Regions from separate parts of the Vibrio breoganii genome, predicted to be linked through region 4. Evidence: predicted binding sites of a transcription regulator. Region 4 holds the regulator's gene; each other region holds the start of a gene.
The links. The regulator PurR, encoded in region 4, represses purine synthesis genes. The targets are predictions, from matches to a motif close to TNANGNAAACGTTTNCNTNA.
Positions count from the first base shown of each region.

Region 1: the regulator PurR is predicted to act here: its motif matches at 1,422-1,441, upstream of OCU35_RS15815 (NCS2 family permease).
Region 2: the regulator PurR is predicted to act here: its motif matches at 884-903, upstream of purL (phosphoribosylformylglycinamidine synthase).
Region 3: the regulator PurR is predicted to act here: its motif matches at 1,442-1,461, upstream of folD (bifunctional methylenetetrahydrofolate dehydrogenase/methenyltetrahydrofolate cyclohydrolase FolD).

Region 1 is NZ_AP024865.1:610,294-612,500, forward strand. It holds gene OCU35_RS15815 (NCS2 family permease) at 1-1,217, opposite strand, end outside; purine riboswitch at 1,318-1,417, opposite strand; gene OCU35_RS15820 (NAD(P)H-dependent oxidoreductase) at 1,594-2,166, opposite strand.
Region 2 is NZ_AP024864.1:682,467-684,673, forward strand. It holds gene mltF (membrane-bound lytic murein transglycosylase MltF) at 1-716, opposite strand, end outside; gene purL (phosphoribosylformylglycinamidine synthase) at 1,045-2,207, shown strand, end outside.
Region 3 is NZ_AP024864.1:885,529-887,735, forward strand. It holds gene OCU35_RS04195 (lytic murein transglycosylase) at 1-459, shown strand, start outside; gene folD (bifunctional methylenetetrahydrofolate dehydrogenase/methenyltetrahydrofolate cyclohydrolase FolD) at 520-1,374, opposite strand; tRNA gene OCU35_RS04205 (tRNA-Arg) at 1,575-1,651, shown strand; gene OCU35_RS04210 (LysR family transcriptional regulator) at 1,850-2,207, opposite strand, start outside.
Region 4 is NZ_AP024864.1:1,072,984-1,075,190, forward strand. It holds gene purR (HTH-type transcriptional repressor PurR) at 737-1,753, opposite strand; gene torD (molecular chaperone TorD) at 1,905-2,207, opposite strand, start outside.

The DNA.
Region 1 (2,207 bases), on a different replicon from region 4:
ATGGTAAAGAAGGCGGCAATGCGCGACTCTTTCTTTTCCCATTGAATGCTACCTAGTCTTCCAACCATATAGATACCCACAACCACCATTGCTGGCGCAACGATTGCGGTTGAGAAAATCGAAAATAGAGGGAACAAGAATAGAGACACAAGGAAAAAACCAGACACCACCACTGCAGCGAGGCCCGTTCGTGCACCTTGAGAAGACGCAATACCTGACTCAGAGAAAGCGGTAATCGAGGTTGTACCCAATACAGTTCCAATAACCGTACCGCCAGCATCGGCAACGAGTGCAGACTTCGCGTTTGGTACCTTGCCGTCTTTATCAATGATGCCAGCATCGCGACCTACACCAACGATGGTGCTTAACCCATCAAAGAAGTCGACAATAAAGAAGATGATGACGATAAATAACAGGTCAAATAGCTTTTCGGGTGTAAAGGCTGAAAAGTTAAAGATTGCACCAAAGCTTGGGGCTAAGCTTGGTGGCATAGATACCAGTGAATCAGGGATTGGTGCGTTAGCCGTACCCATAAAGGTATCGGCCGCAATAGTAAGTACAATAGAGGTAACAAATGAGATAAAGGTTGCTAGCTTAATGTCTCGTATCATACAACCAAGCGCCACGAAGATACTGATGTAAGCTATCAGGACCTGAGGCTCTTTAATATCGCCCATGCTTACAAGAATGAACGGGTTTGCAACGATAATGCCTGCATTTTTAAGACCAAGAAAGGCAATAAATAGGCCGAGAGATACGGTAATTGCCAGCTTGAGATCTTCAGGAATAGACTCAATCATGGTCTTTCTTATCTTAGTTAAAGAAAAGATAAGGTAGATGATTCCTGATAGGAAGATACCAAATAAGGCCTCATGCCATAGAAGAGCCACAGAGCCGCTAAACAATACGCCCTTGAAGAAGCCATTCATGCTCATGCCAGGAGCCAACATAACAGGGTAGTTACCAAACACGCCCATAATCAAGGTAGCAATGGCCGCCGCAATGGCAGTTGCGGTAAACACTGCGCCGCGATCCATACCTGGGATGTCACCCAAAATGGCAGGGTTAACCGCTAGGATGTAGCTCATCGCCAAGAAGGTTATGAAACCTGCGTACAATTCTGTACCAATGCTAGATTTACGTTCGCTGATCTTGAACTGACGGTCGATAACCGAAGTGCTACTCGGGCTTGGCTGTATAAGGGTTTCTTGACTCACAATGTGACCTTAATTAACTAAAACAATTAGGTAGTTGATCCATTTAATAAAAATGGAACAAGACATCGAAGCCCATGTGAGTGGTGGGTGCGCATAACAACAATGAGCACCGGAAAACTGTAGTCCCAGAGTTAGGTTCCGGGGTAGAAACGATTGGTCCAAATCACCAAACATATACAGCTTCGATATATTAAATTTGGCGCGTATAGTAAACGTTTGCGTGAGTAATTCAACCTATATTTTGGACAGTTTATGCTCTTATTGATCTGACTGTTCTATAATAGGATTTTTTCGTGTTTCTAAAGCAGTAAATAGAGCGAAGTAGCGGCGGCGGGAAATTAAAGGACTTCACGATCGGAAAGCCCTAACTGTGGGATTATACGGTTAAAGCCTTAAGAGCGGCGCTACGACTCTCATCTGCCATATCGTCACCCATGTTCAAACCCTCGGCGTATACGAACCTTACGTTTGTGATACCAAAGAATTCTAGAATGGAAGTTAAGTAAGGGGCGATAGTGTCCGAGGTCTGGTCTTTGTGAATGCCTCCGCGAGTGGTAAAGACTACAACTTCTCGATCTCCAATCAGACCTTTTGGCCCTTGTTCAGTGTATTGAAAGGTCACTCCAGCGCGCGCCATAATATCAAAGTAGTTTTTAAGCTGAGTAGGGACGCTAAAGTTGTACATAGGTGCACCGATGATCACGCTTTCAGCGGACTTAAGCTCAGCAATCAGCTCATCGGATAGCAGCTGTATCGGTTTTAACTCCTCGGTCAAGGTATCAACCGGTGAGTTGATAGCGGTCATTACATTTAGGTCAAGTAGAGGCACAGGATTGGCAGCAAGATCGCGAATGATGACCTCTTTTCCTTCAATCACTTTATTGATGAGTTGATTTGATTGAGAGTTGTCGCCAAGAAGGCTTGATTTTAATACTAGGATTTTAGACATGATTCACTTCCTTCATACAGTCATTTGTGAGTAGCTTGTTG
Region 2 (2,207 bases), 390 kb from region 4:
TCGTCTGCGCCTCTGCGCAAGAACCAAGACGTAGGTTGGTCTTCTGTCAATTCAAACGCGAGTGCGATATTAGGGTAGATACGTTGAGTAATGGAAAGCTCAATAGAATCGGCGACTGTAAATAGACGCTCGCCTTGCGAGACTTGTTTTAGCAAATCATTAATATCATAGCTATCGGTGATCTCGTATTTAAGATCAGGATGCTCCTTCGCAAGATCCAAGAGGGTCTGCTCAAAATGCGATCCTTTAACCACAGTAATGGATTCACCGCTTTCAATGAGCTGGTCTAGGTTGCGAGGGCGCCAAGTGCCTTTTTTGTAGACCACTTGCTGGCTGACGTAGTAATAAGCCGGTCCCGCTCTAAACGCTTTAACTCGGTTAGGTGCCTGAGTAAGGCCTGCCGCAACAATGTCGACCTCGCCATTTCTTAATGCAGGGAATAGCTCAGAGAGGCGATAGGCAGGTTTGATCTCCAAACGAACGCCAAGTTGCTTCGCAAACTCTGACGCTAGCTCATACTCTAAGCCGGTGGGGCCATCAGGGCCGATATAATAGGAGAGTTGATTGTTTAGCGTTCCAACGCGCAGCACACCTCGGTCTTTGATCTGTTGCAATTCGTTCTTAGTGTCGGTTTCGTACTGACAGCCAGTGACAGAAAGTAAGGCTATGAACGAGGCCATTAGCAGGGAGAATTTAGTTAACACTGACGTGCGCATTGTGCGGGACAACTCCGAATAATAAGGGGGATTTTTTTTAACGCTTCGCCCTTTATATCAAACCCCTTATCACCGGGGAAGTGAAACTAGAATCATGAGCAAACTGTATTCGCATCTGAGGGTTTGACCTCACGATGTATCCATCAGAGATACCTTGACGCAAAAATTTGCGCAAACGGTTGCTTTTTGTGTTACTTCACAAAAAGATTTGCTTTATAATACGCCCGAAACAACCCAGGTAATATTGAAATAAAGATGGATAATTTAATTAAGTTATTGTTTTTATTTGAATATTATCTTTAATCCATCATCAAAGAGACCTAAGCACATGAGAATTTTGCGTGGCTCCCCAGCTCTTTCTGAGTTTCGTGTACAAAAACTACTAGAACTTTGCCGTGAACAAGACCTGCCAGTAACAGGTATTTATGCTGAGTTTATGCATTTTGCAGACGTGAGTGCAGAACTTGACGCGTCAGAGGCAGAGAAGCTTGAAAAGCTGCTTACTTATGGTCCAACGATCGAAGAGCATGAACCACAAGGCACTTTAGTGCTTGTGACTCCTCGCCCAGGCACTATCTCTCCTTGGTCTTCTAAGTCTACAGATATTGCTCATAACTGTGGCTTGGACAAGGTTAAGCGTCTAGAGCGTGGTACGGCATACTATGTTGAAACATCTGTTGCTTTGGATGAAGCACAAACCAAGGCTGTAAAAGCATTGGTACATGACCGCATGATGGAAGTGGTCTTTGGTGAGATGGAACAAGCTGCTGCACTATTCACTGTTGCAGAGCCAGCGCCGCATACTGTTGTCGATGTACTAGCCGGTGGCCGCAAAGCCCTAGAAGACGCCAATGTAAACTTGGGTCTTGCGCTAGCGGAAGATGAAATTGATTACCTAGTTGATAGCTTTAATACACTAGGTCGTAACCCTAACGATATTGAATTGATGATGTTTGCTCAAGCAAACTCTGAGCACTGTCGTCATAAGATCTTCAACGCAGATTGGACAATTGACGGCGTAGTTCAAGACAAGTCACTGTTCAAGATGATCAAAAACACCATGGAAGTTACCCCTGACCACGTTCTGTCTGCATACAAAGACAACGCAGCGGTTATGGAAGGCTCTAAAGTGGGTCGTTTCTTCCCGAACCCAGAGACTCGTCAATACTCTTACAATCATGAAGATGCACACATCTTGATGAAGGTTGAAACCCATAACCACCCAACAGCAATCTCTCCTTGGCCAGGTGCTTCAACCGGTTCTGGTGGTGAGATTCGTGATGAAGGCGCGACCGGTATTGGTGGTAAGCCAAAAGCGGGTCTAGTGGGTTTCACCACATCAAACCTACGTATTCCAGGTTTTGAGCAGCCATGGGAAACGGACTTTGGTAAGCCAGGCCGTATCGTTACGGCTTTAGACATCATGACTGAAGGCCCCCTAGGTGGCGCAGCATTCAACAACGAATTTGGTCGTCCAAACCTATTGGGTTA
Region 3 (2,207 bases), 190 kb from region 4:
TCGTGGGCTGGCGCTATGGGTCAGCCTCAGTTTATGCCAAGTTCTTTCTTAAATTACGCGGCTGATGGTAATGGCGATGGCACCAAGAATATTTGGAAGAATGAATCCGACGTGTTCGCCTCTGCTGCTAATTATCTAAAGCAATCTGGATGGAATGATACCTATACCTGGGGTCGTCAGGTGACCTTATCTGAGTCTCTAGATGATAGCCTCTTTGGGCGACAGCCAGAACAATCCAAAACATTGGCGCAGTGGCAAGAGTTGGGTGTTCGCAACCTGCAAGGGCATGATTTACCTAAGCTTAAAAAGGATATTGATGCTTGGCTGATAGCGCCAGACTCATCGTCGGGGCGAGTGTACTTGGTGTACAACAACTATCAGGTGCTAATGAAATGGAACCGCTCCTACTACTTTGGTTTGGCGGTGAGTCATTTAGCAGATCAGCTGAAATCATTATAAAAAAAGAGCGAGGACTATCCTCGCTCTTTTTGTTTTGTTTTGTTTGTGCAGTCTTAAAGCTTATTTACCAAACTGCTCGCAGGCAATCATGGTGTTTTCAATCAAACTTGCCACTGTCATTGGGCCAACACCGCCTGGTACTGGAGTGATAAGGCTTGCTCTCTCGCGTGCAACATCATACTCAACGTCACCAATTAGCTTGCCATTGTCTAGGCGGTTAATACCTACATCAATCACGATCGCGCCTTCTTTCACCCAGTTGCCCGGGATAAAGTTAGGCTTGCCTACCGCAACCACAAGCACGTCAGCCTGACGCACGTGGCTTTCTAAGTCTTTAGTAAAGCGGTGACAGGTTGTAGTTGTGCAGCCCGCTAGCAGAAGCTCAAGAGTCATAGGACGGCCAACAATGTTAGATGCACCCACGATGACCGCATGCTTACCGTGTGTTGGTACGTTGTAACGCTCTAGCAGAGTGATGATACCCTTTGGCGTACAAGAGCGAAGCTTAGGCATACGCTGTGCAAGACGACCCACGTTATAAGGGTGGAAGCCATCTACGTCTTTCTCTGGAGTGATACGCTCAAGGATCTCAGTAGAATCAATGCCCGCTGGAAGTGGAAGCTGAACCAAGATACCGTCAATTTCATTATCAGCATTGAGCTGGTCAATCAGCTCTAAAAGCTCTTGCGCGGTAGCGGTAGAGGGCAAGTCAAAAGACTTCGACACAAAGCCAACCTCATCACAAGCGCGGCGCTTACTACCCACATAAACTTGAGATGCAGGGTCTTGACCCACAAGAACAACAGCTAGGCCAGGTGCACGTAATCCAGCCTCAGTGCGAGCTTTTACTCGCGCTGAAACTTCAGAACGAACGGTTTGAGAAATCAGTTTTCCATCAATGTTTTGAGCAGTCATGACGATCCCTAAGTTAAGGCGGTTCAACATTTTGGCGCATTGTCGCAGAAACGAAACAGTTTTGCTACATAGCAAACGTTTGCGTCGGGTATTTTATATCCACAATGTATAACGTTGACTTTTTTTTCGGCACTTAGATCATAATGTTCAATAAAGCCGTTGACCATTGATTCTCAACTCGTATAATCCTTCCCCATAGCGCGCCCTTAGCTCAGCTGGATAGAGCACGTCCCTTCTAAGGATGTGGTCGTAGGTTCGAATCCTACAGGGCGCGCCACATTCTATAAGGCCTGACGACTTTTTAAGTTGTCAGGCCTTTTTCGTTTTTGCTGTTCATAGTCTAGTTAGCTCTTGGTTAGAGATGAAAGGATTTGAACCTCCCTAAAACTTCTGTCGTTCTGATACGCACCAACTGCAAGTCTATATATTGAATTATTGGCTGCCATGGTGGCTATATCAATACTAAAGTCGTCGCCTAATCGCCCTGTAATTTTGATTTGACCATTTCATACAACCAAAGATGCTTTTTGCTTTTGCGGTTTTTTCTGTGGATGTAGGCGCATAAGGTTAATTTGTTTACTTCGGGTATGTTGGTGACTTGGATAGCGCGTAATCCCTCACCACAATGCTTAGCGTAGTTGCCAAGCGCAGGAAAAATCAGGTCGGAGTGCAGTGCTGCCTGTTTCACGCTACTGGCTGAAGTGCTCCGATACATGACTTTTATAGGCGTACCACGTTTTTCCATTGAGGCTTCAATGAGTGAAGAATGGAACTGGTTAAATAACGGCATTTCAATTAAAGCAAAGTTGTAATTGAGTAGCGCTTCAACCTCA
Region 4 (2,207 bases):
TTAAGTCGTGTGCGTATGCTCGTTGCTCGCGAGTGAATTTGACCATCGATCTTCCCGTCGTTCCCGAGTGCTTTTATCGGGAACCTGAAGAGTTCCGGAGGTAGCAGACCCTCGATAGGAGCGCTCGAGGGTGACGTGTTTGGTTACTGTAGGGTGCTCTGTTTTGACACTGAGCGTACTCAAATTACAGTACAAACGCACCATCCAAACCCCTCGTCGTTCCCGATCGCTTCTATCGGAAACCTGAAGAGTTCCGCAGAGAGTAGACCCTCGATAGAAGCACTCGAGGGTGACGTGTTTGGGGGTTCTGAGTGCTTTGTTTTGATACTGAGCGGACTCAAATGACAGCACAAACGCACCATCCAAAACACACCGTCGTTCCCGAGCCTTTTATCGGGAACCTGAAGAACTACCGATGTAGTAGACCCTCGATAGAAGCTCTCGAGGGTGACGTGTTTTGGGGCTTTGGTGTGTTCTGTAGGGTGGGCTTTGGGCGAGCAGTTTAATACTGAGCTGACTCAAATTACAGAGTAAAAATACAACCTCAAACCCCGCTCGTCGTTCCCGAATGCTTTTATCGGGAACCTGAAGAGTTCCGGAGGTAGTAGACTCTCGATAGAAGCACTCGAGGGTGACGGGTTTGGAAGTTCAAGGATGACTTTTGTTATTGGTAAGGATTTAACTTAGCAAACAAAAACGGCAGCCCTAGGGCTGCCGTTCTTAAATATTCTACAACTTATCCAGCATTAAGATTACGCACACTCGCGCGTTCAATCAGCTCTGGGTGCATTTCAAAGACACGGCGGTCGTGATCTTTATCCTTGATACGCTCAAGAAGGATCTCAAATGCAGTCTTGCCCACACGACGCTTAGGTTGGTGAACCGTAGTCAGTGGAGGTGCAAAGTAGGCTGCAAGGTCGATATTGTCGTAGCCAATGATCGAAATATCTTCAGGAACCAATAGACCATGCTGTCTTAGGCGACTGATCAAGCCTAGTGCCATGATGTCGTTAAAACAGAACACAGCAGTAGGGCGCTGCTCTTCTGGAATAGCAAACAGCTTGTCGGCAGTTTCAACGGCTGTATCACACTCGAAGTTGCCTTCGAAAATACGTTTCTCGTCAAAATCGATGTTCGCTTCTTTTAGAGCACGCTTATAACCGGAAATACGCTCGATGCACGCCAGTTTCTCAGCTTGACCTGTCAGACAAGCAATTCGCTTATGACCATTTTCGACAAGGTATTTAGTTGCTAGATAGCCACCTTCTTCTGAGTTATCGATGATCTTATCTGCAGAAGATGATTCTGGGCCCCAGTCCATAACTACTTTCGGAATACCAGGGTGAGAATCTAGCATGCCACGCAGCTCTTCAGTCAGGTCTGAACACATAACCAAAATACCGTCGACACGCTTCTCTGCAAGCATGCGGATGTAGTCACGCTGCTTCTCATATAACCCACCAGTGTTACATAGGATAAGGGTATAGCCTTGGCGGTAACAGTAGCTTTCTACGCCGTCGACCACTTCTGCAAAGAATGGGTTCGTCGACTGAGTTACCAACATGCCAATGGTGCGAGTGGTGTTACATTTAAGACTACGAGCTACAGCACTTGGTGCATAGTTAAGCTCTTTTACTGCGTCCATTACACGTTCTTGCGTTGCTTCTGCAACAAAACGAGTTTTGTTAATCACGTGGGAAACAGTGGTAGTGGACACACCAGCTAGCTTTGCGACGTCTTTAATGGTTGCCATGCTATACCTTGTAAAGAAAACCGAGGGTTATTGAAAATGGAATGTTAGGAAGAGGTTAGCACTCTTGGCCTATACTGCAAACGATTGCGCCGGGCAGTCTAGCCATAAATGCAAGTGCTGACAATGCATTTATGGCCATAATGTGAATCTATTACTCATTGCCCAGATAGCGGCAATCTAATTCACAGAAGTTAACGAGCAATTCGGCGACGGAAGAATAAAAACCAAACTCATCATATTGAGTGCAGTTTTCAGAAAATTGCGGTATCCAAGAAAGGATATGCTCTTCTATTAACGCCTTTTGTTCAGCTAGTGCTTGCTCAAGGTGAGACTCTTGCTCTAGCTCATTGGAGCGAATAATTAGGTTACCAAGGAAGTCCAATTCTAAGGCGAGATGATCGGCAGGTTCGTTGAAGTTCTTATCCACTTCAATGCCTTTATCCAGCATTAGCTG